Regions from separate parts of the Dyella sp. 2HG41-7 genome, predicted to be linked through region 2. Evidence: riboswitches for the same ligand, from Rfam matches in the RefSeq annotation. Region 2 holds a riboswitch; the other holds the start of a gene.
What was found. Region 2 has a riboswitch for thiamine pyrophosphate ahead of thiM (hydroxyethylthiazole kinase). Riboswitches for the same ligand answer to the same signal wherever they lie in the genome.
Positions count from the first base shown of each region.

Region 1 (15,871 bases), on a different contig from region 2:
ACGAGCAAGCCGTCAATGAAGCCATGACAGGGCGCCTGGATATCTGGCATACGGCCGTTCGCATGATCGAGGCGCATCCGATGACGGGCGTCGGCGTGCGCGGATTCCGTTACGCCTATCCGCAGTACGCGCCGCCGAACGACCATTTCATGGTGGGCGAGAATTGCGGGGAGGGTACGGGTGCGTGTCACCCGCACCAACTCGTGATGGAAATCCTGGCCGAAACCGGCGTCGTCGGCATGTTGCTATGGCTCGTGGGCGCGGTGATCGCATGGCGTGCCTGGCGTCGTGCGGGCAAGCCAGGGCGCGCCATCGCCTTTCCCGCGACCGTTTCGCTCGTGGCGATGGTGTTTCCCATCAATTCCCATTTCGCCTTCTATTCGGCGTGGTGGGGTTTGCTCTACGCATGGTTGCTTGGAGTATGGTGTGCAGTGCTGTTTGCAGTGACGGAGGAGCCGGGCGATGGCGCGTGAACCGCTCTCGGTGGTGGTGATTACCTACAACAACGCCGACACGCTCGACACCTGCCTGCGCGAAGTGGATTGGGTCGACGAAATCGTCGTGCTTGATTCCGGTTCCACCGACAGCACGGTCGCCATTGCGCGCATGCATGGCGCGCGCGTGGAAGTGCATCCGTTCGACGATTACGGCCCGCAAAAGCAACGCGCTTACGATCTGGCGCGCAACGACTGGGTCTTGAATCTGGATGCGGACGAAATTCTCTCACCCGGCACGCGCGCCATCATCGAGCGCGCGCTGGACGATCCGCAGCATGCGGGGTTTCGTTTGCCTCGGCGCGAGCGCATGTTCTGGACCGTGCAGCATCGCTGGAGTCATCGCAACGGTCACTTGCGCCTGTTCAATCGCAAGCATGGCGGCATGAACGATGTGGAAGTGCACTCGGCGGTCGAAGTGCGCGGTCCGACGAAAACGCTATGGGGCGCCGACTTTATCAATAACGGCGACGACGATATCGCCTCGCGCGCGGAGAAGATCAATCGCTACAGCAGCGGCATGGTGGCGCACAAACTTCGTCGTGGCCAAGGATTCACCGGATTCCGCATGGTGATTTATCCGCCGCTGTTCTTTTTGCGGCAATTCGTGCTCAAACGCTATTTTTTAAGCGGCTGGGCGGGTTTTATCGCTAGCGTGCTCGGCGCGCATTACGTGTTTTTGAAATACGCGAAGTTGTACGAGGCGCGCAGGGCTGCGCGCACGGGCCCGCAGGAAAAGCCTTAGCCGTCGCTCAAGATCCGCGCGAATTCGTCGGCGATGACGCGCGTGCTGAAATGGCGATCCACGAAATCGCGCGCGGCGATGCCCATCGGTTCACGCACGTCCGACTCGCACATTTTCAAAATCGCGTTGCGCCACGCGGCGACATTGCCGGGCGGCAAGAGCAAGCCGGAAACATTGGGGCAAAGCGTTTCCGGCACGCCGCCGATATTGCTGCCCAACACTGGCGCGCATGCGGCCTGCGCTTCCACCGACACGCGACCGAAGGTTTCCGTGGCGATGGAAGGAAACGCGAGCATCGAAATCGCGCTGTAGTACGGATGCACATCGTCGATCCAGCCGAGCACATGATGACGATGCGCAAACGAACCGGCATCGATGCGCTCGCCCAGTAATTGCGAATCCGGACCATGGCCCAGCCACAGGCAATGCAGGCGCGATTCCTGACCCATCGCGCCGTCGAGCGCATCGAGTAAGGTGAAAATGCCTTTGCTGTGATGGATGCGGCCGAAGTAGCCGATCACGATGGCGTCTTGCGGTATGCCTAGCTGATGCAGGATTTCGCTGCGACGTTGCGGATCGGGTTTGCACAGCGCCATGTTGACCGGGTTGTACAATACGCGCACCAACGACGGCGGCACGCCGCGTTCCAGATAAGCCTGGCGAGCGTGACTGGAGACGGCAAAAAAGCGCTGCGCCAAACGCGGCACCAAGTAACCGGAAAGACGCCCCATCGCCGGTGTGCGGTGACGGAATAATGCAACCGGTATGCCCAGCAGTCGGCTGATCAGAATCAGCGGCCAATACTCCTTGCCGAAATTGCCGACCAGCCAGTCCGGGCGAAGCTCGCGCGCGGCTTTCAAGGTGGCGCGATAGCCGCGCAGGTCGAACACGTTGCGAAACTTCGCCGGATAAAGTCGCGCGCCGGAGTTGGCGAGGCTGTTGGCGATCAAGCCGTCCGGATACACCACCGCGCTGACCTGATGTCCGGTTTCCACCATGGCTTGCGCCAGCGCCACGAAGTGCGTGGCGGCCCCGGTGTTTTCCGGGTTGGTGCCGACGAAGAGAAATTTCATGCGCGCTTGTTCTCGTAGTTGGTGAATGCACGCATGGCGAACTGCGGCAACACGTGATGACGTGCGACTTGCACGCGCGGCAGACGCCAAAGATCCGTGCCGACGACCGCCCGCCCGCGTTGCGTCGTGGTCGCGGCGATGTAGCCGCACGCGCGCGTGACGTCCGCGACACGATCGTTCATGTCGCCGTACGGATAGCAAAATTGCGTGACCGGTGAACCGAGGGCATCTTCGAGATCCGCTTTGCTGCCGGCGATCTCGTCGAGCAGTTGATCGTCGTTGCATTGCGAGAGTCGTGGATGATTGCGCGTGTGCGCGCCGATCTCCATGCCGCCGTCGCGCCAGGCGCGCATCTGTGCGGAAGTCATCAGTGGTTTGCGAACGCCGAGTTTCTCGGCGTCCCAATCGTTGTAACGGCCGATGCGCCCGCTCACGACGTAACAGGTCGCGGTGAAGCCGTAACGTTGCAACACCGGCATGGCCGATTCGAGATTGTCGACGTAGCCATCGTCCAACGTAATCACGGCGATGCGACCTTGTTGCTCGCCGCGCAAGAACGGCATCGCATCGGCCATCGACACGCCCCTGTAGCCCAACCGCTTCAGCAGCCACATCTGGCGTGCGAATGCGCCGGGACTCACATAGAGGCTGCGCCAGCGACGCAGGCCGCGCGGCGCCTGCGCGATGTTGTGGTACATGAAAATCGGGCAGGCGAGGGCCTGCTGTCCGTCCAGGGTGGTCACGCCGCGCTCCTTAACCGCTCAGCGCAAAATGTTACGGCAATCGGCGGTGCCGAATGGCGCAGGGGCTGACGGAACGAGCGGTAACGGGGCATGGCGAAGGGGCGCGTGGAAAAGGCCAGCCCGCTTATGTACCGGTCTAGGCTGACGTCAGCCTGTCGTGAGCGGCTCCACCGAGATCAATAAATGGGCGGGTAGCCTTCGGGGCGGGTTTTGAACCGTTTGTGCACCCACAGGTATTGCTCCGGGGCCTCGCGCACCATCTCTTCGATGCAGCGATTGACGCGCTCGGTATCCGCTTCGGCATCGGCGCTGGGTAGGCCTTCCAGCGGCGCGCCCAAGCGCAAGACGTAGCCTTGGCTTCCCGGCAGGCGGCGGTGAAAGAACGGGATGACCACCGCGTTGGACATGCGTGCGAAATGGTGCGTGGCCGTGATGGTGGCCGCCTTTACGCCGAAAAACGGCACGAATGCATTGTCCTTGCTGCGCATGTCCTGATCGGGCGCATACCAGAGCGTGCCGCCGCTGCGCAGGTATTTCACCGTGCCGCGGATATCGTCCTTGTCGAACATCGCGCGCGCATAACCCAGGCGCGCGCGCAGCACCGTCCATTCGAACGCGGGGTTGTCCATGCGTCGATACATGCCGGCGATGCGGATGCGTTGCGACACCAGCCGCGCGCAAAGCTCCAGATGCGAGAAATGGCCGCCGACCAGCAGTACGCCGCGACCTTGCGCATGCGCCGCTTCGAGGTGCTCCAGCCCTTCGAACATCACGGGGATTTTTTCGATGGCGCGCTCGGAGCCCATCCAGCCCAAGGCGAACTCGATCAGCATCATGCCGATGTCGCGCAGATGCGCATCGACGAGAGCGGCCTGCGCCTTGCTGTCGAGCTCCGGAAAGCACAGCGCGATATTGGTGGCGGCCACTTTGCGTCGCGGCGAGGGAAAGCGTTCGATGATCGCGCCCAGCATACGGCCCATGCCCATCAACACGCCGAAGGGCAGCATGGCGATGAGTTTCATGATGCCCACGCCGATCCAGGCCGGCCAAAGGCTTGGTGCAAGCAGGGAGCGGGTGAAGGTGGGGCGGGGCGTTCCGGGCATCCGACGCATTGTAGCGGTACAACATACATTCCCTCTCCCCTTCGGGACGCGGGGAGCGGCCATGGATGGCCGCGTTTTGAGGAGCGAGGAAGAGGGCTAGGGTGAGGGGCCAAGGCTTGCGTAGAAATGAATCAGCGCATGCGCTGACTTTTTTTGCTTTCAGGCATGAGCTAAGGACCTCGCCAGATCGGCCCTCACCCCAACCCTCTCCCCAGAGGGGAGAGGGAGTTGCACATGCATCCCCGTATACTTCCGCGTCCTGGACAGGAGCCTTCGTTGCGCTATCTCTACACGCTACTGATGTATCTGGCCACGCCGCTGATCGTGCTGCGCCTGCTGACGCGCGGCATGCGGTATGGCAATTACCATCAGCGCTGGCCGGAGCGCTTCGGCATTTTCAAGGCGCCGGACTTGCGCGGCAGCATCTGGGTGCACGCCGTTTCGGTGGGCGAGGTAAACGCCGCCGAGCCGCTGATCAAGGCGCTGCGCCAGGATTATCCCGAAGCGCCGTTGGTGGTCACCACCGTAACGCCGACCGGTTCGGCGCGCGTGCAGCAGCTGTTCGGCGACAGCGTGTTTCATGTGTATCTGCCGTACGACTTGCCGTTTTCCGTGCATCGCTTTTTAAAGCAGGTGCGGCCGCGATTGGCGTTGATCGTGGAAACGGAAATCTGGCCGAATCTCTATTTCGGCTGCTATCGCCGTGGCATTCCGCTGATGATCGTCAACGCGCGTCTTTCCGGGCGCTCGCTGCGCGGTTACGCGCCGATGCGCGCGTTGCTGCGTTCGGCGTTGCGCTGCGTGCGGCAGATTGCGGCGCAATCGCGCACGGACGCGGCGCGTTATCGATTGTTGGGCGCCGATCCCGCACTGGTGACGGTCAGCGGCAATTTGAAATTCGACATGCCGGTACCGGACGGTGCGCTGGAAGGCGGAGAAATGTTCCGCCAGCAATGGGGGCGACTGCGTCCGGTGTGGATCGCAGCCAGCACGCATGAAGGCGAGGAGCTCGCGGTATTGGAAGCGCATCTGGAAGTGCTCAAGCGAATTCCAGATGCCTTGCTATTGATCGCGCCGCGCCACCCCGAACGCTTCCGTCTCGTGGAGCATTCCGTGCGCAGCCTGGGCTTTACGATGGCCATGCGCAGCGCAGATCGCGTGCCGGGCGAATCGCATCAAGTGTTTTTGATCGACTCGATGGGCGAACTTATGCCGTTCTTCGCGGCGTCGGATCTCGCCTTTGTCGGCGGCAGCCTAGTGCCGATCGGCGGCCACAATGTGTTGGAACCGGCGGCGTTGTCGAGGCCGGTGTTGGTCGGGCCACACACGTTCAATTTCGAAGAAATCACCTTGGCCTTGATTCGCGGCGGCGGCGCGAAACGCGTGTTGCAAAGCGAAGCGCTGGGCGCCGAAGTACTGCGCCTGCTGCAAGACGAAACGAAATGCAAACAGATGGGTCAACAGGCGCGCGTGGTCTTCGATAGCGAACGCGGGGCCGTCGGACGCGTGATGGCTTTGATCGATCGCATGCTGCAGGAATGACGTACATAAAAAAAGGCCAGGAAATCCCGGCCTTTTTTGTCGAACATCGAGCGCCGACAAATTACTGGAGCAACGCGTTCACGCCCTGGATGTCGTCGTAGCCGATGGTGCCGGCCGACTGCTTCAGCAGCAGACGATTGAGCACCAACTGATGACGCGCGGTGGAGTACGTGCTCTGCGCCTGCGTCAGCGTCTGGATCGAGGTCAGCACGTCCAGCATGATCTGCGTGCCCACCTGGAAGCCTGCCTTGGTGGCGTCGACGGCTTTCTGCGCCGAATCCACAGCGGCCTTGCCCGATTCCACTTCGCTGATGCCGGCGAGCACCGAGTTGTAGTAGTTCAGCGTGTTCTGCACGGTCTGGCGGCGGGTCAGTTCCAGCGAGTCTTGCGCTTCGTCGCGCTGATCGATGGACTGGCGCACCCTCGACTGCGTAGCGCCGCCTTCGAAGATCGGCACCGACAGCGAGATGCCGATGGTATTGCCGTAACGGCCGTTGCCATTGGCGCCCAGCGCGTTGTAGCTGCCATTTTCCAGCCACGCGGTGGTCTTGGCGCGCGTGATGGTGCCGGTGATCGTCGGCAGGTGGTTGGCGCGCGCTGCGTTGACCGAGTGCTCGGCGGCATCCACGGACAGCTGTGCAGAGGCAAGCGTCGGATTGTTTTTCAGCGAGCTGTCGACCCACTGCTGTGGATCGGACGGCGACGGCGCATTCATCGGCAGATCGTCGCGAAGCTTCTTCAGGTCGCCGACCGGCTGGCCGGTAATGACGCTCAATGCCTGGCGGTCGTTCGCCAACGTGTTCTCGTACGTGACCGTGGTCGCCTTGGCGGCTTCGTAAAACGACTTCGCCTGATACACGTTGGTGACGGCGGAGATGCCTACTTTGAATTGCTGCTCGGCCTGATCGTAAGTGACGCGAAAAGCTTCTTCGTTGGCCTTCGCGTAGGCGACTTGTTCTTCGTCGTTCAACACCGTGAAGTAGGCGCCCGCCACGCGCACAAACAAATTCTGCGCGGCCGCTTCATAGGTTTTTTCCTGCGCATCCGAAGTGGAGTGCGCGGCCTGCAGACTGGCAATGTCGGACAGGTTGAGGATGGTCTGGCTCAACGTGGCCGAAACCGAACGCGTGCGCTCATGGCCGCTCGCCGTCGCGCCACTGGATTGGCCCAGGCCGCTGCTGCCAGAGAGGCTGGTCTGGTTCAAATCCATGCCAGCGCTGATCTGCGGCAACAACAGCGCACGTGCCTGCGGGACGCCTTCGTGCACCGCCATGCGCGTGGCATCGGCCTGCGCCAGTACAGGGTCGTTTGCACGCGCCTGACGGTATGCATCCAGCAAATCCTCGCCATGGCTGGGCAGGGAAACTGCCGCCAGGGTCAGGGCAAGGGTCAGAAGCTTCAAGCGCATGATTCGCCTCGTAAGGTTCGGGGATCGGGGTCAAAAAACAAAACGGCGCGGCGGTTCCGCGTGCGCGAGATAGGGAAGATCCGTCTCGAACAGATTCTCTTCGCGATAACGGCCGTTGCCCTCGTGCGTGATCAACATCACTTGCTGCGCCGGCGACTCGCCGCGAATGGCGAGCAGGCGGCCGCCCGGTTTGAGCCAGCCAAGGAAACGGTCGGGAATACGGTAAACGGCGCCGGTGACAACTACTGCGTCGAACGTGCCTTGCGGCTGCCATTCGTTCACGGCTTCGCCCGTCAGCAGCTGCGCGTTGCTGACGCCTGCGGCCTGCAAACGCTGACCGGCGGCCGCCGTGAAATCGGCATGGATATCCACGCTGGTGACGTGCGCGGCGAGGTTGGCCAGGCAAGCGGTGAGGAAGCCCGAACCGGTGCCGATTTCCAGCACGCTGTCTTCAGGTTTCAGTTCGAGCGCCTGCAGCACGCGACCTTCCATCACCGGCTTCATCATCACTTCGTTGTGACCCAGCGGCAGACACAGGTCGGCGAACGCCAATTGACGATGGGCGGGGGCGACGAAATCCTCGCGGCGCACATGGCGCAACACTTCGAGCACGCGACCGTCCAACACCTCCCAAGGGCGCACTTGGTTCTCAACCATGTTTTGACGCGCCTGATCGAAGTTCATCGCCATGGAAAGCAAGCCTATAGAGAGCGAAAAAAGGTCAAAAAGGATAAGCGTTTAGACCCCGTTTCGACAATGGTTAGGGTGCGGTGAGGTGCCGTTTTGACGAAGTGCCGGAAGTCATCGCAATGATCTGACGTAAGTCATGTAATCGCCTGTGTCCGCGGACACTTACGCGCTTTTTCGAGCGCGAAAAACGATGCTCGGATCGACCTTTATCGGCAGCATCGACAGCGCCAATTCGGTACTCGCCCCGAGCACGGGATCCAGCCGTTCGATACGCCCGAGCAACCACTCGCCCCGTCCAGCGACCGCCAGGCACCACCACGCCAGCCAGCGGGTCAGGCGGTGCCGATCCGTCGCATCCAGCGCCGCCAGGGCGGTGCGGATCGCGAATACCTGTCTGCGCGCTGTCCAGTCGGCGTCCAACCACGCCGAAAGTAGGCGCTGGGCCTTGCGATAGTGGGCGCTAAGCGCCAATTCGGGGGTCGTTACGCACATCGGCCGAAATATTCGGTATCATTCAGGAAATAATTAAACCGACCCGTATAATAAATTGGGTTTTTTGATTTGTGAAGGTGCACCCATGAACTCGATCCCGCTGACCAAGCCGCACGGGCCAGGCCGCCCCAAGGACATGGAAAAGCGCGCGGCCATCCTCGATGCCGCGAAGGCTCTGTTCATACGCAATGCCTTCGCCGGTACCAGCATGGACGCCATTGCCGCCGAAGCCGGCGTATCCAAGCTGACCGTCTATAGTCACTTTGGCGATAAGGACAACTTGTTCCGCGAAGTGATCCGCGCACGCGTGCAAGACCTGCTGCCCGAAGAGACCTACCAGTACGACCCGAGCGCCGATATCGGCGACACACTCCATCGCATCGCGCAGATTCACGCGCATCTGGACTGCAACCCGGAAACCGTCGGTACGTTCCGCGCCATTCTCAGCGACTGCCGCCAGGGCAATCCCCGCTACGGCAAGCTGATGTGGGAAGAAGGCCCGATGCGCTCGCGCGCCCTGCTGGAGCGCCTGATGCAACAGGCCGCCGATGCCGGCAAGCTCGACATCACCGATGTGACGCGCGCGGCCATCCAGTTCATCTCGCTGATCAAGGGCGACATGATGATGCGCCACATGTTCGGCTGCGCCGACTGCGCGCAGACCTACGCCAAGGAAGTGGAAGAAAACGCCCGCGCCGGCGTAACCATGTTCCTGCGCGCCTACGCCATAAAGCGCTAAGCCCGTTCACTCGTTTATCGCCCCGCTTCGTGTTCAAATAGCTGGGCCTGAAAAGGTTGTTTGGAAGCGGGGGTGCCGGCGCAGTCGGCTGAGAGAGTCCCTTCGAACCTGATCCGGTTAGCACCGGTGTAGGGAGCTTCGCCGCACGGAACCTGTCTCGTGCGTTGGCGCCGTCGCTTCGTTACTGTGCGGATTGCGCACGAACTCCGCGCCATTTGCGCGGATAGCCGAAGGACGAATGCCGATGAATGCCTTGCCCTCCGATCTCGTGCGCGCCGCGCAAGAGCTCTCCGAAGCCGTGACCAAGCCCATTCCGGGTTCGCGCAAGATCCATGTGCAGGGCAGCCGCCCTGATCTGAACGTGCCGATGCGCGAGATCTGCCAGGCGCAGACGCCCACTTTGTTTGGCGGCGAAAGCAATCCGCCGATCACCGTATACGACACCTCCGGCCCGTACACCGATCCGGACTACAGCGCCGATCTCGCTGCGGGTCTTCCTGCGTTGCGCGCCACCTGGATCGCCGAGCGCGGCGACGTGGAAGAACTGCCCGACCTCAGCTCCCGATTCGGCCGCGAACGCGCCGCCGATGCGAAGCTCGACGCCGTACGCTTTACGCATCTGCGCAAACCGCTGCGCGCGAAAGCCGGCGCCAACGTCACGCAGATGCATTACGCGCGCCGCGGCATCGTGACGCCGGAGATGGAGTACATCGCCATCCGCGAAAATCAGCGTATCGAAGCGCTGAAGCAAAGCGCGCTGCGCCATCAGCATGCGGGCGAATCGTTCGGCGCATCGCTGCCCAAGCTGATTACGCCGGAATTCGTGCGCGACGAAGTAGCGCGCGGCCGCGCCATCATTCCCGCCAACATCAATCACCCGGAAAGCGAGCCGATGATCATCGGCCGCAACTTTCTCACCAAGATCAACGCCAACATCGGCAACAGCGCGGTGTCCTCGGGCATCGCCGAAGAAGTGGAAAAACTGGTGTGGTCGATTCGCTGGGGCGGCGACACGGTGATGGATCTTTCCACCGGCAAAAACATCCACGAAACGCGCGAGTGGATCATCCGCAATTCGCCGGTGCCGATCGGCACCGTGCCGATCTATCAGGCGCTGGAAAAAGTCGGTGGCGTCGCCGAAGACCTCACCTGGGAATTGTTCCGCGACACATTGATCGAACAAGCCGAACAAGGCGTGGATTACTTCACCATCCACGCCGGCGTGCTGCTGCGCTTCGTGCCGCTTACCGCCAAGCGCGTGACGGGCATCGTGTCGCGCGGCGGTTCCATCATGGCCAAATGGTGTCTCGCGCATCACAAAGAAAATTTCCTCTACACGCACTTCGAAGATATCTGCGAGATCATGAAGGCGTACGACGTGTCCTTCAGTCTTGGCGATGGCTTGCGTCCGGGCTGCGTGGCGGATGCGAACGACGCTGCGCAATTCGGCGAACTGGATACGTTGGGCGAGCTCACGCAGATCGCGTGGAAGCACGATGTGCAGGTGATGATCGAGGGGCCCGGCCACGTGCCCATGCAGTTGATCAAGGAAAACATGGAGCGTCAGCTGGAGAAGTGCCACGAGGCGCCGTTCTACACGCTGGGGCCGCTCACCACCGATATCGCGCCGGGCTACGACCACATCACCAGCGCCATCGGCGCCGCGATGATCGGTTGGTTCGGTACGGCGATGCTTTGCTACGTTACGCCGAAAGAACATCTCGGTCTGCCGAACAAGCAGGACGTGCGCGACGGCATCATCGCGTACAAGATCGCTGCGCACGCCGCGGATCTTGCGAAGGGGCATCCGGGTGCGCAGGTGCGCGATAACGCCTTGAGCAAGGCGCGCTTCGAATTCCGTTGGGACGATCAGTTCAACCTCGGCCTCGATCCGGAAAAGGCGCGCGAATTCCACGACGAAACGCTGCCGAAGGATGCGCACAAATCGGCGCACTTCTGTTCGATGTGCGGGCCGAAGTTCTGCTCGATGAAGATCACGCAGGACGTGCGTGATTACGCTGCCGAGCATGGCGTCGGTGAAGGCGCCGCGTTGGAGGAAGGTATGGCCGAGAAGGCCGCCGAATTCCGCGCGCAAGGCGCGGAGGTTTATCGCAAGGCGTGATGGCGTCGCGAGCTTGAGCGGCCGGCGTGCGCCGGCTGCTCACGCCTCAAGTTTTACCTTCGGCTCGCGCGTATTCCGCAGGCGTGCGTCCTACCAATTTGCGGAAATCCCTAATGAAATGCGCCTGATCGAAATAGCCCAGCGCGAGCGCCAATTCCGTCCAGGCGACTGACGCGCCTGATTGCAATTGCGCCACGGCCTCATGCAATCGATAACGATTGATCACCCATTTGGGGCCGATGCCGACGTATTGATTGAACAGTCGTTGCAGTGCGCGTTGCGTGATGCCGTTTCGCGCGGCGAGCGCTTCGACCGACGTCAGATTGCGGTCGTCGACGATGCTCGCGACCATCGCGGTAACGCGCGCAACGTTCGGATCGTCGGATGGTCGATGCGCCAGCAACAATCGTTCGGCGGCGGCCATCATCGCATCCATATCTGCGCTGGCGAAAATATCCGATTCGAAACGCGCGGCGTCGTCGCCGAAAATGCGCGATGGTTCGAGCGAGCGATCCATCAGGTTGGAAACCGGCCCTCCAAAAAACGGAAAGAATCCGCCCGGTTTGAATTTGATGCCGAAAACGCGTCCCTGTCCTTCGAGCACTCGCGTAAAGCGGCCGGAATGCACGCCGTAGACGCCGGTCAATCCTGGCTCGACGACGAACTGCACGTTCGGATGCGGCAAGGTTTCTTGGCGCTGCGGCGGCAGGCCGCGCAGATCCCACGACACAAACCAGTAATGTTCGACGGTCACCGCCAAGGCGGGCGAGGGCGCGCGGCGAACATGCTGAAACTCACCCTGTTCCAGGCGCTGACGCAATACGCCCCGAGGCTTGCCAACCTCGCTACTCATGCGGGGCACGCCTGATGCTGGGTCGCTGTCGCGTTTTTCCAATCGTCATGGCGCTACGTTGTACTAATGTCCGGACTGGAAAGCGAATAGGAGCATCGCACCATGCAAGCAACGGGACCTTTTGACGTAAAACTCGCGCCGCAGCCGGCGGCCCCGGGGATCGAGCCGGCCAATCTGGGGCGGATGACCATCGACAAGCAATTTCACGGCGATCTAGAGGCGACCAGCCTTGGCGAAATGCTGTCCGCCATGGGGCAGGTGCAAGGTTCGGCGGGCTACGTGGCGATCGAACGCGTGAGCGGCACCTTGCATGGCAAGCGCGGAAGTTTCGTGTTGCAACACCACGGCATCATGGATCGTGGCGTGCCGCAGTTGTCGGTGATGGTTGTGCCCGACTCGGGTACGGACGCGTTGACAGGCTTGAGCGGTACGATGCAGATCGTGATCGAACAAGGAAAACATTCCTATATTTTCGATTACACGCTGCCATGATCGTTTGGACTGAATAAGGACGTTCCCGTATGAATCAAAGCATCTTGCGTGTTGGCGTCGCCGGGCTAGGGCATCTTGGGCGTCGATACGCCGAGTATCTTTGCCGCCGCGTTCCGCGCGCCCAACTGCGCGCCGTATGCAATCCAAGTCCGGAGAAGCTGGCCTGGGCGAGGGAGGCGCTCGGCGTTTCCCGTGGCTACACCGACTATACGGCCATGCTGGCCGACGCGGAACTCGACGCCATCTTCCTGGTGACGCCGACATCGCTGCATGCCGAGCAAATCGAGCAGGCGCTGGCGGCCGGCAAACATGTATTTTGCGAAAAGCCGCTGTCGCTGGATGCAGCGGCATGTCAGCGCACTGTGGCGTTTGCCAACAAATATCCCGATCATCGCGCGATGGTGGGTTTCGTGCGTCGCTTCGATACGAGTTACCGCGATGCCAAAGCGCATATCGACGCCGGCGGCATCGGCCGTCCGTTTATGGTTTACGCGCAAACCAGCGATCTGCTGGACCTGAGCGGCGAGCTGATGAAATTCGCGCCGACCAGCGGCGGCCTGTTTCTGGATTGCACCGTGCACGATATCGACCTCGCGCGCTGGTTGCTCGGTCGACCTGCCGCCAAACGTGTTTTCGCGATCGGCACGATCGCTGTGCACACCGAGCTGGAATCGATTGGCGATATCGATAATGGCGTCGCTGTGTGCGAATTCGCCGATGGCAGCATGGCGATGTTCTACGCATCGCGCACGCAGGCGCATGGCAGCGACTCACATACGGATGTGACGGGGACAACAGGCAAGCTCAGCATCGGCCGGAATCCGCGTTCGAATCGGCTGGAAATTTCCGACGAATACGGCGTTCGCAATCTATGCACGCCCAGCTATTTCGAGCGTTTTAGTGACGCGTTTCTTGCGCAGTGCATTCATTTCGTCGACGCCGTGCTCGACGGCACGCCCTTCGATCTGACCTTGGACGATGCGGCGGAAGCAACGCGCATCGCGGTCGCATTGCGCGAATCGCGTCAAAGTGGGAAGCCGGTGGATCTCTAGAAATCGTCGACGATGGCGCGATTGCGGAACGTCTTCGCGACTTTGCTTTCACTCATGCTTCGCGACAGCGAAAACATAATGAAAGCAGCATGAAGACCCAAGCAGGAGACAGTCATGACGGCGAAATCCTTCCTGACGGATATCGAAACCATCCGTCAACGTGCGCGCGAACATATCGATCGAGGTGCGATCACGGAGGGTTATAAAGCCGACCGTGACACGGTGATCAAACTGCTCAACGAAGCGCTCGCCACGGAACTCGTCTGCGTGCTGCGCTACAAACGCCATTACTTTATGGCGTCGGGCATTCACTCCAAAAGCGTGGCGGCGGAATTCCTGGAGCACGCCCAGGAAGAGCAAATGCACGCGGACATGATCGCCAGGCGCATTACGCAACTGGAAGGCGCGCCCAATTTCAGTCCGGACGGATTGCTGACGCGCAGTCACGCCGATTATGCGGAAGGCGACGATCTGGTCGATATGATCAAGGAAGACTTGGTCGCCGAACGTATCGCCATCGATAGCTACCGCGACATCATTCAGTACCTGGGCAACAACGACCCGACCACGCGCCGCATGATGGAAGAGATTTTGGCGAAGGAAGAAGAGCACGCCGAAGATTTGTCGACACTGCTCGAAGCGCTTGGCAAGAAAGGCGAGCCGGCGAAACCCGCCACGCGGCATTGATTCATGGCGAAAGGGCAGGTTGTTCGAATGCGCGCAACTTGCCGTGAAGCCGAATCACCAACCCGAAATCACCAGCTTGCCGATAGTGCGGCCCGACTCCAATCGGCGATGCGCCTCGCGCATATTTTCCGCGTTGATCGGGCTCAGCGATTCGTGTTGAATGCCGCGCAACTCGCCTTCGTCGATCATTGCCGCCACGCGCGCAAGGATGCGTCCTTGTTCGGCGATATCGGCGGTTTTGAAACGCGAGCGCGCAAACATCATTTCCCAATGAATGCCGATGCATTTGGCCTTGAAAGGATCGCCGATATTCAACGGCGTTGTCGGTTCCACGATTAAACCGACATGTCCTTGCGGCGCCAGCAATTCGCCGAGCTCGGTCCAATACGGCGCGACATCGGTAAGACAAAGAACGACGTCGATCTGATGGAAACCTTGCGCCTTCAGTTGCGCCGTAAGCGGCTGCCGATGATCGACGACATGCTGCGCGCCCATCGCGCGACACCACGCCTGTGTTTCCGGACGCGATGCGGTGGCGATCACGGTGAAACCGGCGCGACGCGCCAGCTGTATCGCAATCGAACCCACGCCGCCGGCGCCGGCAATCACCAGCAAGGTCTTTCCATCGCCACCGCGATCCGGGCTAAACGGCATGCGTTCGAACAGCAATTCCCACGCGGTGATTGCGGTGAGCGGCAACGCCGCGGCGCCGACGGCATCCAATCGACGCGGACGATGCGCAACGATTCGCGCATCCACCGCCTGATATTGCGCGTTGCTGCCTGGGCGCGTGGCATCGCCGGCGTAATACACCTGATCGCCGGGTTTGAATCCCGTCACACTGGCGCCGACCGCTTCGACGGTGCCGGCCGCATCGAACCCCAATACGCGAGGCTGCGATTCCACCTGCGGCTTTGGCGAACGTAGTTTGGTATCGACAGGATTCACGGAAACGGCTTCCACGCGTACCAGCAGATCGTGCACGCCGATCTCGGGCATGGGTAATTCCACATCGATCAGCGATTGCGGATCGTCGATCGGCAAGTAACGAATAAGAGCGACAGCTTTCATCGGGAAATCTCCAACGTGCGGTCAGTGCAATCTGGACGGCTGGCGGATTGCGTTCGGAAAAGTCGATCTGTACCTAAATCGTGCGCAGGTATGTTGGGGCGTAATCGACCAAGAAAAAGGTATTCCATAACTGTGCTTTCTGATCAAGCGGATTGGGTGCGGGGGCGTTTCGCTATCAGGATCCGCTGCTCGGGCACGCCCCAGCTGGCAAGCTTTGGACGTTTGCTTCGCGTTGCAATGCAAACCACGCGATCGCCAATCCGCCGAACGTCACTACGGCAGCGACCCATGTCAGCGAACCGAGTCCCGGCCCGCGTGCGACCACCACGCCGCCCAGCCATGCGCCCAGTGCGTTGCCAAGGTTGAACGCGCCGATATTCAAGCTCGAAGCAAGGTTTTGCGCGTCGTTCGCTTTATGCAGCACCCACAATTGCAGCGGCGGCACGGTGGCGAAGGCGGCGACGCCTAGCAATCCGACGAACAATACGGTCGACACCTTGCCATGCAATGCAAAGGTCATGACGCCAAGTACAACGATCAAGGCGATCAACGTCCCCAACAGCGC
Region 1 is NZ_JAJEJV010000003.1:27,899-43,769, reverse strand. It holds gene L0U79_RS00215 (O-antigen ligase family protein) at 1-473, shown strand, start outside; gene L0U79_RS00210 (glycosyltransferase family 2 protein) at 463-1,239, shown strand; gene L0U79_RS00205 (glycosyltransferase family 4 protein) at 1,236-2,312, opposite strand; gene L0U79_RS00200 (polysaccharide deacetylase family protein) at 2,309-3,010, opposite strand; gene lpxL (LpxL/LpxP family Kdo(2)-lipid IV(A) lauroyl/palmitoleoyl acyltransferase) at 3,232-4,167, opposite strand; gene waaA (lipid IV(A) 3-deoxy-D-manno-octulosonic acid transferase) at 4,393-5,700, shown strand; gene L0U79_RS00185 (TolC family outer membrane protein) at 5,762-7,108, opposite strand; gene L0U79_RS00180 (protein-L-isoaspartate O-methyltransferase) at 7,139-7,798, opposite strand; gene L0U79_RS00175 (hypothetical protein) at 7,961-8,290, opposite strand; gene L0U79_RS00170 (TetR/AcrR family transcriptional regulator) at 8,376-9,029, shown strand; TPP riboswitch at 9,088-9,181, shown strand; gene thiC (phosphomethylpyrimidine synthase ThiC) at 9,274-11,151, shown strand; gene L0U79_RS00160 (helix-turn-helix domain-containing protein) at 11,198-12,004, opposite strand; gene L0U79_RS00155 (DUF3224 domain-containing protein) at 12,107-12,496, shown strand; gene L0U79_RS00150 (Gfo/Idh/MocA family oxidoreductase) at 12,526-13,548, shown strand; gene L0U79_RS00145 (ferritin-like domain-containing protein) at 13,663-14,235, shown strand; gene L0U79_RS00140 (zinc-binding alcohol dehydrogenase family protein) at 14,290-15,306, opposite strand; gene L0U79_RS00135 (MFS transporter) at 15,482-15,871, opposite strand, start outside.
Region 1: another riboswitch for thiamine pyrophosphate. It lies ahead of thiC (phosphomethylpyrimidine synthase ThiC); the one in region 2 lies ahead of thiM (hydroxyethylthiazole kinase).

Region 2 (15,871 bases):
ACATACGCAGGTGTTACCTCAAAGGATGCGGTTTTCATGATCGATATAACGCGCCGTACTTTCGTCATTTCCAGCCTTGGTCTGGTGGGCTCCTCGCTGCTTCCGCGCTTTGTGTGGGCCGCCAACGGCAAACCGATGCCCGCCAAGCCGCTTTGGACGCTGCCGCAAAACACATCGGCGCTTGCGCCGCGCGAGCAACTGCAGTTCGATTTCGGTTGGCAGTTTGCATTTGGCAACGGCGAGGATCCGACCAAGGATTTCGGCTTTGGATTCGGCCAGAGCGATTTCTCGAAGACCGGCACGTTCAAAATCGCCACCACCGAATTCAACGCCGACGGTTGGCGCGCGTTGCATCTTCCGCACGACTGGGCGGTCGAACTGCCTTTCGTGCACGACGACAAGGGCGACGAAGACGACCGCATGACGTCGCACGGCTACAAGCCGCTGGGCAGGCGCTATCCCGCCACTAGCGTGGGTTGGTATCGGCGCGTGTTCGATATCCCGGAGAGCGATCGTGGCCGTCGTATCTGGATCGAATTCGATGGCGTGATGCGCGACATCGTGGTGTTCGTCAACGGCTGTTTTATCGGTCGCCACGACGACGGCTACACCTCGTTCCGCTTCGACCTAACCGATTTCCTCAACTACGGAGGCAAGAACGTCGTGGTCGTCAGAGTCGACGCCAGTTTCGGCGACGGCTGGTTTTACGAAGGCGCCGGCATCTATCGGCATGTCTGGCTGACCAAGATGGACGCGGTGCATGTGCGCCAGTGGGAAAGCGTGGTGCGCCCCACCCTGCACGGCGATGCCGCCACGCTGGAATTGGCGACCGTGGTCGACAACGACAACGCGCATCCGGCCAATGCCTCGCTGGAATGGACCATCGTCGACGCTGGCGGTCACACCGTTGCGCAGGCGACATCGCCCGCGCAGACCATCGCACCGAATGCGTCGTCGGATTATCGGGCCACGGTGACGGTGAATAACCCAACGCTTTGGTCGCTGGAAGAGCCGCATCTGTATACGGCGCACGTCAAAGTGTCGGTAGATGGAAAGTTGCTCGACGGCGAACGCGTTCCGTTCGGCATTCGCACTGCGGTGTTCGATTCGGATCGCGGTTTCTTCTTGAACGGCAAGCCGGTCAAGATTCAAGGCACCTGCAATCACCAGGATCATGCCGGCGTGGGCGCCGCCCTGCCCGACCGGCTGCAAGCATTTCGCATCGGCGTGTTGCAAGGCATGGGCTGCAATGCGGTGCGCACGTCGCACAATATGCCGACGCCGGAATGGGTCGAGGCGTGCGATCGCATGGGCATGCTGATGATGTGCGAAACGCGCCAGATGAGCTCCAACCCGAGCGGCATGCAGCAACTCGACACCATGGTGAAGCGCTATCGCAATTCGCCATCGATCATCATCTGGTCGATCGGCAACGAAGAATTCAAACTGCAAAAAGGCGAATTGGCGCCACAAGGTGCGCGCATCGCGACGGCCATGGTCGAACGCTGTCATGAACTCGATCCTACTCGTGTGGTGTCCGCGGCCGTCAACGGCGACAACGAGCAAGGCGTATCCGATGCGCTGGATATCATCGGTTTCAATTACCACATCGACTATCCCGACGGGTTCCACAAGAAGCATCCGAAGCGCGCTGTCTACGGATCGGAAACATCGAGCGCCATTTCAACGCGCGGCGAATACGCCTCGGATCCGTCGAAGAACACCGTCAACAGTTACGACGGCGTCGTGGAATGGGGCGAAACGCCGGAACAATGGTGGACGTATTACGGCACGCGCGAATGGCTCGCAGGCGGCTTCGCCTGGACGGGCTTCGACTATCGCGGCGAGCCGACGCCGTATGGATGGCCTTCGACGAGTTCGCAATTCGGCATCGTCGATTTATGCGGTTTTCCCAAGGATTATTACTACTACTACAAAGCCTGGTGGCGAAACGAACCCAGCCTGCACGTGTTTCCGCATTGGAATTGGCAAGGCAAAGAAGGCCAGGACATTTCCGTTTGGGCGTACACCAATCTTGATGAAGTGGAGCTGCTGCTCAACGGCAAAAGTTTGGGCGTCAAGAAGGTGCCGCATCTGGGACATGTCGAATGGAAGGTCGCCTACGCGCCCGGCGTGATCGAGGCGCGCGGTCGTCGTAATGGACAAGTCGTGTTGACGGAGCGTCGCGAAACGACGGGCCCCGCGCAAAAGCTGCGCTTGAGCGCCGATCGCGCGGAAATCTCCGCGGACGGACAAGACGTCGCCATCCTCACGGTCGAAGCGCTGGACGATCATGGCCGGCTCGTGCCTACCGCAAACAACAAGCTGGCGTTCCGAATTTCCGGCAAGGGTCAGTTGATCGGCGTCGGCAATGGCAACCCCAATTGCCTGGAAAGCGACAAGGAACCCAAGCGCTCCCTCTTTCACGGCCTGGCTCAGTTGATCGTGCAATCGACGGATGAAACCGGCCAGGTGCTGGTGGAAGCGGTCGAGGAAGACGCCACTGGGCGTCCCCTTCGTTCTGCCTCGCTGGCGATCAAAACCAGTAAACCGGCGTCGAGCGCTGGGCGTGCAGGCTAATTGTTACTTTCGATACATTTCTTTTTCTTTCGTTTATAGGTGAAATGGGGTTAAAGTCCGTGTAAGTCGACGCAAATCGGAGAGGCAGCATGAGCACGTTCGAACCCGGCAGGCGCACGCTGCTGAAAGCTTCCATGTTGCTGCCGGTGGCGGGCGTCTTGAGCAACAGCGCCGTCTTCGCGGGCGAGACGGCGAAATCCGGAGCGGTGCAAGCCAGTTTCGCCATCAAGCCTGATGGCAAAGGGCGCGTCGTCAGCGATTCGCTCGCCAGCCTCAGCTATGAAACAGGACTACTCGCCGACCCCACGTTCTTCTCCCCCGATAATCATTCGCTGATCGCACTGCTGCGCGAATTGAATCCGCACGGTGTGTTGCGCATCGGCGGTAATACAAGCGACGTCACGACGTGGAGCGAATACCACGGCGCATTGCCGGCGGAACAAGCGCATAAGCATGGACCGCAACATCCAGTGACGCTGCACCCCGAATCGCTGCATAACCTCGCCGGCTTTCTTCGCGCCACCGGATGGACCTTGGTGTTCGGCGTGAATTTGCGCGTCGGCGTGCCGGCCATGGCGTTGGATCTGGCGAAAGCGGTGCGCGATGCGGTCGGCGACCGTTTGCTCGCGATCCAGATCGGCAACGAAGCCAACAATTTCGAAAAGAGCTACGCCGATTTCGATGCGGCGTGGGTGCCTTACGCGCAGGCGTTGCGCGCAGCCGGTTTGCCGCTGGCTGGCCCTGACACCGGCGCCAATTCCGATTGGGTGATCGAATACGCGCGCAAACATGCAGCGGACAATCGCTTTCTCAGTCGCCACTACTATCGCGACGCTGCGCCACGCGGCTCGATCGGCGATATCTTGGGTGGCGACCCCGGTTTGCTGGAAGGCATGGATCAACTTATCGGCGTCGCCGACGACGTCCACTTGCCCGTTCGCCTCACCGAAGCCAACTCGTACTACTTCGGCGGCCGCGACGGCGTCAGCAATGTGTTCGCAGCTGCGTTGTGGGGCGCGGATTTTATGCTCGGGCTCGCCACGTCCGGCGTGGCTGGCATTCACTTCCACGGCGGCACCTTGGCGTCGGTAGAAGCGTCGCTGGGCGTCGATGTTCATGCGACAAACGATGCCGGCGAACTCTCCGCAAAACGCAACGCCGTCAGTTCGCGTTATTCGCCGATTGCCGGCAATGTCGCGCTCGGATTCCAGGCACGCCCGCTGTATCACGGCATCGCGCTGGCGCAACGTTTCGCAGGCGCGCGCATGTTGCCGAACACGCTCGATACCGGCGGCGCCAATCTCGCCGCTTATGCGGGAAGACGCGACGACACGATGCTGGTGGCGCTGATCAACAAAGATCTGCTGCTCGATGCGGACGTATCGCTTCAGGCCGAAGGGTTCGCGATTCAACAGCTCGAAGTGCTGCAAGCCGCATCGCCGAACAGCCGCGAAACGGCGGGATTGGTCACCACACCCTGGCAAGGCGATGCCGCGAACGGTTTACGCGTGCATGTGCCGCGCGCAAGCGCTGTGCTGGTGCATATGCAAAAGCGCGCTGGTTGATGTAAGTCGCGCCATGGTGAAGTCGTCTTTCCACTATGTGGTGCTGCTTATGTTTGCTTGGGCGATTTCGTCGCAGACCGCGAGCGCTGAAACGCTTTATGCGTCGCCCGACGGAACGGCAAATACTCACTGCAGCGTTCGATCGCCCTGCTCTCTTTTCGCCGTGCAAGCCGCGGCACGCGCTCGACGCGACGCCGGCGCAACGGCGATCGATATCGCGTTACTCGATGGCGCATATCGCCTATCGCAACCGTTGCGCCTCGACAGCCGCGACAGTGGCGCACCTGGTCATCCCATCCACTGGCATGCCGTTGAAAACGCGCATCCCACACTGATCGGAAGTCGACGCGTCGCGGGACAACGCGAAGGAAACTATTGGGTATTCGCGCTACAGCCCGACGAAGAAGACGCATCGAGCATTTATCTGGATGGGCAGCGCCGCCTGCCCGATCAAACCGCCGCCTGCCCCGCCTGCAAGGTCGATGAAAAAGGTCTGTTCGATATTCCACCTGGCTTAATGCAGCGACTGCAAGCTGGCTCGCTGGTCAACGTGCATGCGCGATGGCGCGACTTCCACTGCCGCATTACTGCGCTTGGCGACGGTCGCGTGACTGTGGCGCGACCTTGTTGGCACAACACCGGCATCGATTCGCGTAACGATTGGAAAGTCGCCAGTCCGTTTGGCAAGCACTACCAAGGTATGGATGGTTTCGATGGCTTGAACGGCATGCCGCGCGAATCCGGCGCGTTTACGGTGGACAGAGCAAATCATCGGCTCTATTACCTGCCACGCGTGGACGAATCGGCCCGAACGCCCGTCATCGAAGTCCCCGTGTTGGAAGCGCTGCTGACGTTGACCGGCACGCACGAAAAGCCGATTCACGATGTGGTGTTTCAAGGTATCGCGTTCGCCAACACCGAATGGCGCCAAGCGCACTCCGACGACGGCTACGTCAGCCTGCAAGCGGGTTATCTGGTCGAAGGTCGCGGGCGACAGTCGCTGCCGGGCAACGGCGAAGGCATGACGCGCATCGACAGCGCCGTCACCATCCAGGCAGGACGCGATATCGTGTTCGATCGCGATGCGTTTGCGCATTTGGCCGCGGCGGGCATTGCCTTTGTCGAGGATTCGCACGGCGTCGCCCTCATGCGTTCGCGATTTACCGATCTTGGCGGCGGAGCGATCTTCGCTGGCGACACCGAAGCACATCCCCACGATCCCGGCACCAAAACATCAAATGTGCTGATCGCCGATAACCAGATCGATCACGTCGCCATCGCTTATCGCGACAACGTGGCGATCATGGCTGGTTTCGTCAACGGACTCGATCTGCTTCACAACACCATCGCCGACCTGCCTTATAGCGGCATTTCCGTCGGCTGGGGATGGAACTACGAAGGCTCGCAACCCGTGCAATCGGCGATCCATATCGTCGGTAACCGCGTCGAACGTGTGATGCTGCAGCTTGCTGACGGCGGCGCCATCTACACGCAGGCCACGTCCACATCGGGCACATCGTGCGTGGTGCGCAACGCCATCGATATGCGCCACAGTGGTGAAGGCAACGGCGTCTATCTCGATGAACACAGCTTCGACTTCAACGTCGAGCGGAATGTCGTGCTCGGATCGTGGATCAGCGCCTGGGCGGATTGGAGCGGCCATCTGCGCATCGTCGACAATTGGACCGACAGCGACGGCGCGCCGCACAATTCCGGCCCTACCAAGATTTGGTCGCCGAATTTCACGCATTTGAAGGCGCTTCCCGACGACGCGATACGCATACAGACGGCTGCAGGCACACGAACAAGCGCCACTTTGCCGACACTGCCGATTCGCATCGCCCCCGCATGTCCTCGCAATTGATTGACTCGACGTCGCCTAGGATGGAAGGCGGAGAGCATCCATGACGTTCAAAGTTGGCGACCATGTAAGTTGGAACTCGGAAGCCGGTCGGGTTCGCGGGCATATCGTGCGCGTGCACACGCACAACGTGGCGTACAAGGGTTACATCCATCACGCCAGCCGTTACGAACCGCAATACGAGATCGAAAGCGACAAAACGTCTCATATCGCGTTACACAAAGGCGGCGCGTTGCGAAAACTTCGTCATTGAACGGATCGCATCGCTATCGTCGCCGGAAAGCGTCGTCGACTTCAATTTCGCCTTTTGTAGACCTTACGCCTACTTGTCGATCGCCTAGCATCGATCCCAATGCAGACAAGGTCTTAGTTATGCGCCGTGACAATGCTTCGACATCGCGTCGACGTTCGCTACATCCCGTGATCTTGTACATCTAGCACGTGGACGCCATGGTCAAACAAGCGCATGCAGGTGCCGATCCGTCGCAACGAACGCTGCCGGCGCTTGCACTGGCGGCCACCGGCGTGGTTTTCGGCGACATTGCCACCAGTCCGTTGTATGCCTTGCAACAAGCATTCGGCGAGCAAGGCGTAAAACCCGATCACGACAACGTGCTTGGGCTTTTGTCGATGTGCCTGTATGCCCTGCTGCTAGTTGTCACCGGCAAATACGTGCTGATTGTGATGCGGGCCGACAACCACGGCGAAGGCGGCATGATGGCGCTCGGTGCGCTCGCGCGCGGCGCCATGCGCGGTCGCGGGGCGATCACCTGGCTGACGATTATGTTGGGGCTCGCCGGCGCGGCGCTATTCTTTGGCGACAGCGTCATTACGCCCGCCATTTCCGTCTTGTCGGCGGTAGAAGGATTGCAGTTGGCGACGCCGGCATTCCAGCCGTGGGTGTTGCCGATTGCGATCGGCATTTTGATTGGCCTCTTTTTATTGCAGCGTGGTGGTAGCTCGCTGTTGGGTCACCTGTTCGGCCCGCTGATGGCCTTTTGGCTGCTCTGCATTGCCGTATTGGGCATCGCCGCGATTTTGGGTCACCCCAGTGTGATCGACGCGGTGAATCCCTATTACGCCGTGCTTTATATGGGTCACAATGGCTTCAAAGGGTTTGCTTCGCTCGGCGCGGTAGTGCTGGTACTGACAGGCGCTGAGGCGCTCTATGCCGATATTGGCCACTTCGGCGCCGCACCCATTCGATGGTCGTGGTTCTGTCTCGCCCTGCCTGCGTTGCTGCTGAATTATTTCGGACAAGGTGCGCTTCTGCTGAAGCACCCTGATGCGAGCGCCACGCCTTTTTATCGGCTGGTTCCGCACGTATTGCTCTACCCCATGATCGCACTGGCGGCCTGCGCCACGATTATCGCTTCCCAGGCCGTCGTCTCCGGCGCTTTCTCGATGGTGCGACAAGGCATCCAGCTCGGCTATCTGCCGCGCGCTCGCATTCTGCACACGTCCAAAGAAATGGAAGGTCAAATCTATTTGCCGGCCGTCAACTTGATGCTGTTCGTTGCGGTCATGGCGAGCGTGCTGATTTTCCGATCGTCGCAACGCCTGGGCGGCGCGTACGGCATCGCCGTCAGCGGAACCATGCTGCTCACGACGATCCTTATGCTGATCGTCGCCAAGCGAAAATGGCAGTGGAACATGCTTCAGCTTGCTGGCTTCGGCGCCGTATTTGGTTTTATCGACACCGCGTTCTTTACCGCCAATATGCTCAAGCTGCGCGAAGGCGGCTGGTTTCCGCTGCTATTGGCCGTATGCGCGCTTTTGGTTATGACGACTTGGCGCCGCGGGCGCGCCATGGTGATACAGCGCCTTCATCGCGAAGGTAAAAAGCTCGACGAACTGATCCGCGAGGTGATGGCGCGCAAGCCGTTACGCGCGAAAGGCACGGCCGTGTTTTTGACGCGAAGCCGCCAATGGGCGCCGCAGGCTTTGTTGCAAAACCTTCGGCATAACGAGGTCTTGCATCGCCGAAACATCTTGCTCCATATCGACGATGACGCGGACACGCCGCGAGTCCGGCGCGGAAAGCATCGCGAAGTAAAGGATCTCGGCGAGGGTTTCTATTGGGTCCGCCTGCGCTTTGGTTTCAGCGAACGTATCGACGTGCCTGCGCAACTTAGAGCGTTGGATTTCGATCCAGGACTCGATCCGAACGAACTCTCGTACTTTATTGGCTCCGATGAAGTGACAGCCGAGCACAAAGACCGCCTGTGGCGCTGGCGCAAAGCGCTTTTCATCTATCTCTATCGTAATGCGGAGCCGGCCGTTCTTTACTACGGCATGCCGGCGCGTCAATTGGTTGAAATCGGCACCAAGATCGACCTTTGATCGTTTGGCGACTTTATGAAGTTCTCAGCCTGGATATTCTTTATCGTCGTGCTATGCCTGTTCTTGCTATGGGGCGCTTACCTTGCGCTTCGGCATAGGGGGGCGCGACCTCGCACGCCGCCCGCATCATCGGCACGCACAACATGGGTGCTGCCGCAGGCGCCGCATAGCGATTTAATTAGCAAAAGATGGCCGGCCCGACGGGCTTGATCGCCCGTCGAACCCATCCGCATTCAAGTCACAAACGATGACCCGCCGCGTGGCCGGTTGTCGCGCCACCGAGCTCTTCTTCTCCGCAACCGTCATGACCGCAATCGCATTCCTCTTCAGTCACGCGAGCGCCGGAGCGGTTGTCGTTATGGCGACAGGACTCGCAGCAATACTCTTTATCGCTGTTGATCATGCATTCGCACGGATCGTACGCACACTTGTGATCGACTTGCATAGCACCTTTCTCCCGAGCGCCATTTACAGCGCCTTAGCCATCTCCAAATGGTGCTGCAGGGCGGGCAGCGTTTGTGTCGCGAACGCCTTCAACTCGGCGTTGGACCCTTTCGTCGATTCGGATGTAAACAGCGCGACGGCGTCCTGATGATCCTTATTCATCATCGCGGTGTAAGCCGTATCGAAATCCTTGCCGTTCAAGTTCTGTAGCTTGGCGAGATCCGGCTGCTGTTCCACCATCGCCGTGCTCGCCAAAGCAAAGCCATTCTTTTGGGCGATGGTCCTTAACTTGTCGTTGGCGGCGGTGTGATCTTGGATCATCGTCGCTGCAAACGCCTTGACTTTCGGCGATTGCGCTTGCGTACTCGCCAATCGGCTGGCGATGATTTCCGTTGCGTTAGCGGTCGACGCAGACGTGACGAATTGCGCATCGCCGCCAACCGCAGCCGCTACCACTGGAACGGGCGCATTCGGATTGTGTGTCGCTGGCGCGGTGGTCTGCGCCGTCGCTATGCCGCAAAATGCGATCGAGCATGCGATCCACAAAGGTGCTACACGTTTGGTTGTCGTAGTGATCATGTCTTTTCGGCCCTTTCGATAATGCCGGCCTCAACCGTATCAACGCAGTCGTAATCATCGCGTCGCCATAAAGCCAACGGGATGCCAATACGCAGCTCCCTTCAGCTTTTCCGCGGAAAGACCGGACTTGGGGCCTTGTAACCTTTTATTGCCCGATCGGCACTCACCTGGACGAGACCTCGACGTCACGGGGTTTGAAGATCGTGTGCGGATTAGCAAGGTTGCCAGCGACATGCATACCGGAGAGCACTACCACGTCTTTATCCAGACATCGCGACGCGATCGTCGGGTGCGCAGCCAGTTTCAGAGCATGGTGCTAAGTCGTCTCGCCAAGGGCGCGGATATTCTCGACTTCGGCGCGGGCACGGGTATCGATGCAAAGACGTATGCCGCCAACGGACATGCGACATTCGTGTACGAGCCTTCGGAAGCGATGCGTGATTATTTGACGCAGCATTGCCGTGAAGAAATCGCCCGCAACACCGTTGTCGAGATTGGATGGCCGCTTGCCTGCAAAGTGCACGCGGTCACCGCCAATTTCGCGGTACTCAATCACATCGACGATCATGTGACGCTGTTCAAGGATCTATCGCGCGTCGTTCGTAAAGACGGTTTTGTACTGGCCAGCATGCTCAATCCGTTCTATCTCGGCGACGCGCGCTACGGCTGGTGGCGAAAAAACCTCGTCAATCTCCTGCGCCACGGACGCTACGCCATTCCAAGCGAAAGCCGTATTCATCGATTTACGCCGCGTGTCGTAGCGCATGCCGCAGCGCCCTATTTTCGCCTTGAACGCGTCACGCCGCGCGGCATGGGGCTCGCGACGAATCTCTACATCTTTTTGCTATTTCGGCGAACCTGAGATGCTCAAGGCATGGATAAGACCGTTTGTGCGCCCTTTGCCGCAATGGTCGACGGTAGCTATCGCGCCGCCGTCGAACGCGGTGACGGCGACGCTGCACTGGCATGGTGATTCGGCCGATGTCACGAAGGACCACACCGTAGCGTCGTTGATGCCATTGGTCATCGCAACGAGCCTCGATGCCGGCAAACGCCCTTTGCTCGAATATCGCGATCGCGCCACGGGAAAACTTCTTGGCGCGCTGCACCTTGCGTATGCCGGATCGATCGCCATCGACACGCGCTCGCTCACCCTCTACCACGTCGCCGCCGGGGAACATCATTGTCTGGGTTGGCCACGACGTCCGTGGAACGCGTGGCTTCAAAACCGACAGATGCAGAAACACCGCGCACCGCATCACCTCGCCATGGAATCGGCTGCGGTGCAGCAACTCATGATCGCCTATCTGTGTCCGCGCCCGGTCATACTCGTTTCGGTGGACGTGCCGGGGCATCGAAATATCTTCCCCATGGATTTGATTGGCCCGCTGGAACGCAGCGGCTTTTTCTCGCTGGCGTTGCGAAGCACCAATATTTCCCAACCCGTAATGCGCGAAGCACGCAGGGTCGCTTTATCCAATATTCCTTCCGACATGAAGGATACGGTTTACAAGTTGGCCGAGCATCACAAGCTTCCCTTGAATGACTGGAAGTCGCTTCCGTTTCCGGTTTGCCCATCGCGCGAATTCGGCATCCCAACGGTTGCTTCGGCATTGCGGGTTCAAGAGCTGGATATCGTTCACAGCCAGGAAATCGGATCGCATATGTTCTTTCTTGGACGCATCGCTTCCGAGGAATCTCTCACGCAAGGCACGCAACTGCATCACACGCCCGGTTTCTACCAAGCGTATCGTCGTCGTGTAGATATGCCGTTTATGGAAATCTAGGCGCTGCGATTTTCATACGCATTGCAAAAGCATTTTCGGATACGTCGCGTAGGATTCACTGACACGCGAAATCCATTGCGCCCGACAGATCGGGCCCGCACCTTGTGCAAAAGTTCAACTGTCGGGCGTGCGCATCCGCCTCGATGAACACGACACGTCCGACATGATGTGAAGTAACGCGGATCGCCGGAGTTAGGCGCTCAGACGATCCGCTGGCCACCACCAACTTGGTTACGGAGTTAACGATGGTTACGCTCGATCATACGGCACCCGCACGATCCCGTGCTCCCGCAGCGGTGCTTTGCGTCAATTACTTCACCGCCACGCCTTCGGCGCGGCGTCGGGCCATAGTGGGTTTCCGACGAAATGGAAGCAGCTGATTCCTACAAGTCGGACAGGTCTTACCTGTAACCCTTCGCGTCGCGTGCAATGCGCGGCGCGATCCCAAGCGTGCGCGGCATATGCCCTGCGCCACCGCTCCCCTGCGCAAAGGATTCCCCATGAAAGAAAAAGCCGATGGCGCCTGGCTAACCCTCAGCGCCAGCTACTTCGCCGCTCCCGTCGTTAATCCGCTTCGCCTGCTCGACGACGCATACACGCTGATCGAAAACGCGCACGGCGTTGTGCAACTTGTGCGCGATGCATTGCGGCTTTCGCCTTACGTCGACGCTCGCGCCCTAACCCAGGCCTTGAGGGCCGTCGAAATACTTATGGAAATGAGCGCCGGATCGACCGAAGCGGCCCATGTGCGCTTTGTGGAAATTGGCGATGGCTGGGTTGCCGCCTATGAAACGATGGACAAATAGCTTCGTGGTCGAACGACCATACAGAATGCCGCCACCCCCGTCGGATCGGAACTCGCCAACCAAACCACACCACTGTAACGACTTCCGTGAGAGACTCATCCAGAACGGCAGTGGCGTATAAGATCGTGTAACGCGTCATCCGATCCATTCAAAGGCCGGTGAATCTCACTTGTTTTCCAATCTCGCATACGACCTTCGCTCGGCCAACACCAGCGCATTAAGCGAAGCGGATTACGCCCATTGCTATGACACGTGGGGCGGTAGCTTTATTGTCCATCCGGATGTCTTGAAATATTTCGAAAATGCGCATGGCATAAAAGTTCGCTATCGCGGCTACTTCGAAAATGGTCAATGCGTAGGCGCCGTTCCCACTTGGGGTGCATTTATTGCGGGCGATCACTCTGCGCTGAGCGCCCAACATCTTATCGACAAGGTCGATTTCGGGTATCCGGCGATCTATTTGCCGATCGACCCGCAGCATCGCTGCACCGTTCTCTACAAGGCGAAGTATTTGCTGAACCAGCAGCGCTCGCAAATCGCCGGGTCGCTTTTCGTCGGGGGCGCCACCAAGAGCATGGCTATTCTCAAGCGAATTCCAGAAGAGCTGCCTACCGGTAAGAAAGAGTATGAAATGAAGGTGCGAAGGTTTGAGCGCCAAGGCGGAATCGTTCGCGACGTTCAGGAGTTCAGCGACGACGACATTGCCGGCATCTACACGGAGCTATTTGCGCAACGCTGGCAACGAAAGCCGCTCGGATCCGACTCGCTCGCCGAAACGTTTTCCGCGCTAAAAAAGTTTCTCTTTGGAAAAGTGCTTTGGCTCGACGAGGCCCCCGTCGCCATTCAAATCAATTTTCGCGCCGACACGCGCAGCACCATCTGCATCGACTATATAAACGGCGGCGTGGACAAGACGCTCAAGCGGCTTAGCCCAGGGGCTTTGCTTTCCTATATCAATGGACGCAATGCTTGGGAAGAAAGCCGGCAAAGCGGCAAATTGTTGATCTATAGCTACGGCAAGTCTAATGCCGAATACAAAAATCAGTGGTGCAACCCTGTTCCGCGCGGATTGAGCGGATACTGGCTTCCTTAGAGGCTCCTATTTCTTCGAAACGTAAGGACTATCCGGCACATACCAACGCCACGGATAGTCCGCCGCCTTGGTGAGTCCGATGCGCGTCGTTTGTACAAGCTGCGATGGCGGCGGCGTTCCATCATCCACCACCGCGTAGTCGTCGCCCGCGATCAGATCGATGCCGTTTTGCAACTTGGTCATGCTCATCGCTTGCGTGAGGCACGCGGGCCCGTTGCACAGTTGCCGATCGTTTTTCGCCAACGGACGCGCTGCGTACATCAAATCCAGGCCGGCGATGGGCTGCAAAGCGCGAATAAGCACGGCGTTGCCCTCGCCTTTCGGGCCGCACACCACGTTTCCGCACCAGTGCATGCCATAGGTAAAGTAGACATACATATGTCCCGGCGGCCCGAACATCACCTCCGTGCGCGGCGTTTTGCCTCGAAACGAATGCGCCGCCGGATCGTCGGCGCCGCGATAGGCCTCCACTTCCACAATCCGCCCAGCTCGCCCGTCCCGGCATATCAGCACCTTATTGAGCAGTTCCGGCGCAACGACGAGCGGGTCGCGGTTGCAGAACGCACGGGTAATCGGGCGGGATTTTTGCGTCTTGGTGGCTGCCATACCAAGAATGGTAAGGCATGCCGCTTCCGCTGGCCCAACGGATTTGACAATACGTACACGGTCGGCGACCCTGTTTATTCACCAGGGGTGCCCTGCCAAGGGGCTGAGATTCTGTTGGCGAGTACGCAGCGCAGTGACCCGTTGAACCTGATCCAGTTCGTGCTGGCGTAGGGATGGTGCAAACACGGGCAACCGTGCGTTCATCGTTCGATGTCGGCTGTCCTGGGTTTCTTACGGAGCCCTATCATGACTGCAGCCACACGCCATTCCTATGGCGAACTTTTTGATCGAATGCGTCAAACCTCGCCGCTCGTGCAGTGCATTACCAACTACGTTGCAATGAACTTCGCCGCGAATGTCTTGCTCGCCGCAGGTGCGTCGCCCGCGATGGTGCACGCACCGGAGGAGGCCGGCGAATTCGCAAAGATCGCCGGCGCGCTCACGATCAATATCGGCACGCTTTCGCCGTACTGGCTGGATGGCATGCGCAAAGCGGCGAATGCTGCGAACGAGAGCGGCAAGCCGTGGGTGCTCGATCCAGTGGCGCATTTCGCGACATCGTTTCGTCGCGAGACGACCGAAGAATTGTTGACGCTGCGGCCGACCGTTATTCGCGGCAACGCCTCGGAAATCATGGCCCTGGTCGGCGCCGCCAGTGCCGGTCGCGGCGTGGACAGTAGCGACACGGTGGAGAGCGCGGAAGCGTCGGCCGCCATGCTGGCCGGACGAACGGGTGCAGTTGTCGCTGTAACGGGGGCAGCGGATTTCGTCACCGATGGACAGCGCGCCGCGCGTATCGAAGGCGGCTCGGAACTTATGCCCAAGATCACCGCCATGGGTTGCGCCCTCACCTGCCTCGTCGGCGCAGTGACGGCCGTGGCGCCGGAGGATCCGCTCACCGCGACGGTCAGCGCGCTAGCCGCATTTGCCGTGGCCGGAACGCAGGCCGCACAGCATGCAGAGGGCCCCGGTTCGTTCGCATGGCGATTTATCGATGCGCTTGCTGCGCTCAATGGAACGATGCTGCGCGCACAGGCTAAAGTCGCGTTCGTATGAAAAAACCGTTCGATCTCTCGCTTTATCTCGTGCTCGATCCCGATCTTTGCCGCGAACACTCCATGGTGGAAACCGCGTGTGCCGCCGTCGCCGGCGGCGCTACCGTCGTGCAAGTGCGCAACAAACAGGCCTCGACCGCGGAGCGGATTGCGCTAGCGCGTGAGGTCAAGGACGCCCTGCGCGGCACGTCGGCGCTCATCGTGATGAATGACGATATCGACGCCGCGGTTGAAGCCGGCGTCGATGCGCTGCATATCGGTCAGCGCGACGTCGCCCCCGCTTTGGCGCGTACGCGTATCGGCCCGGATATGATTCTCGGTCTGTCGGTGAATTCAGAGTTTGCGGCGCAGGCAGTTGACCCCGCCGTGGTCGACTACATCGGCGTTGGGCCCGTGTTCGCCACGCCCACCAAGCCCGACCATGAAAAGCCCATCGGATTCGATGGCTTGGCCCGTATCGTTACGCTATGTCCCGTTCCAGCTGTTGCTATTGGGGGGTTAAAAAAAGCGCATATTCGCCAAGTATTTGCCGCCGGCGCGCAAGGAATGGCGGTTGTCTCCGCCATTTGCGGAACGCCCGATCCGATGCAAGCCGCCGCCGATTTTTGGGCGAGCATGCAAGGCGTGCGTGCAGGCATGTGAAGTTGTCATCAAGGGCCATTGCTCATTGGAACACCTGACATCTACGCCCTGATATGAGATAAAACGTCGGCCGGGAAGTCAGGCGCCGAGGAGGGGCCCCTCCTCAACATGGATGACCGATGCCCGACCGGGCCGCCGCCAAGGCGGCCCGTTTTATTTGGGCATATCGAACGTATCGCCCGACCTTAAAACACCGGCGGCGGCAATGTATGCGTCGGCGGCGAACGCACCAAGCCCAACAAATCATCGCTCAGCGCGGATGCGTGCGTGGCGAACAAGCCATGCGGGGCGCCTTCATACGGCCGGAAAATACTTCCCGGCAAAAGGTCCGCCGTGCGGCGGCCGTTCGACGCCAGCGGCGCAATGCGATCTTCGGTGCCATGGATCACCAGCGACGGCAAGTTGATGGCCGCCGCCATATCGCCGGTGAAATCCGTTTCGGCAAATGCACGCACGCACGACAGCATGGCGATACGCGACGCGGGATCGGCAAGCGATGTCACCCAATCC
Region 2 is NZ_JAJEJV010000004.1:2,419,804-2,435,674, reverse strand. It holds gene galA (beta-galactosidase GalA) at 37-2,580, shown strand; gene L0U79_RS12305 (hypothetical protein) at 2,670-4,145, shown strand; gene L0U79_RS12300 (right-handed parallel beta-helix repeat-containing protein) at 4,159-6,009, shown strand; gene L0U79_RS12295 (DUF2945 domain-containing protein) at 6,050-6,259, shown strand; gene L0U79_RS12290 (potassium transporter Kup) at 6,457-8,349, shown strand; gene L0U79_RS12285 (hypothetical protein) at 8,588-8,794, opposite strand; gene L0U79_RS12280 (DUF4142 domain-containing protein) at 8,818-9,372, opposite strand; gene L0U79_RS12275 (methyltransferase domain-containing protein) at 9,605-10,234, shown strand; gene L0U79_RS12270 (flavin reductase family protein) at 10,263-11,159, shown strand; gene L0U79_RS12265 (hypothetical protein) at 11,660-11,965, shown strand; gene L0U79_RS12260 (GNAT family N-acetyltransferase) at 12,135-13,058, shown strand; gene L0U79_RS12255 (DNA-3-methyladenine glycosylase) at 13,065-13,664, opposite strand; TPP riboswitch at 13,738-13,856, shown strand; gene thiM (hydroxyethylthiazole kinase) at 13,911-14,720, shown strand; gene thiE (thiamine phosphate synthase) at 14,717-15,361, shown strand; gene L0U79_RS12240 (alpha/beta hydrolase) at 15,547-15,871, opposite strand, start outside.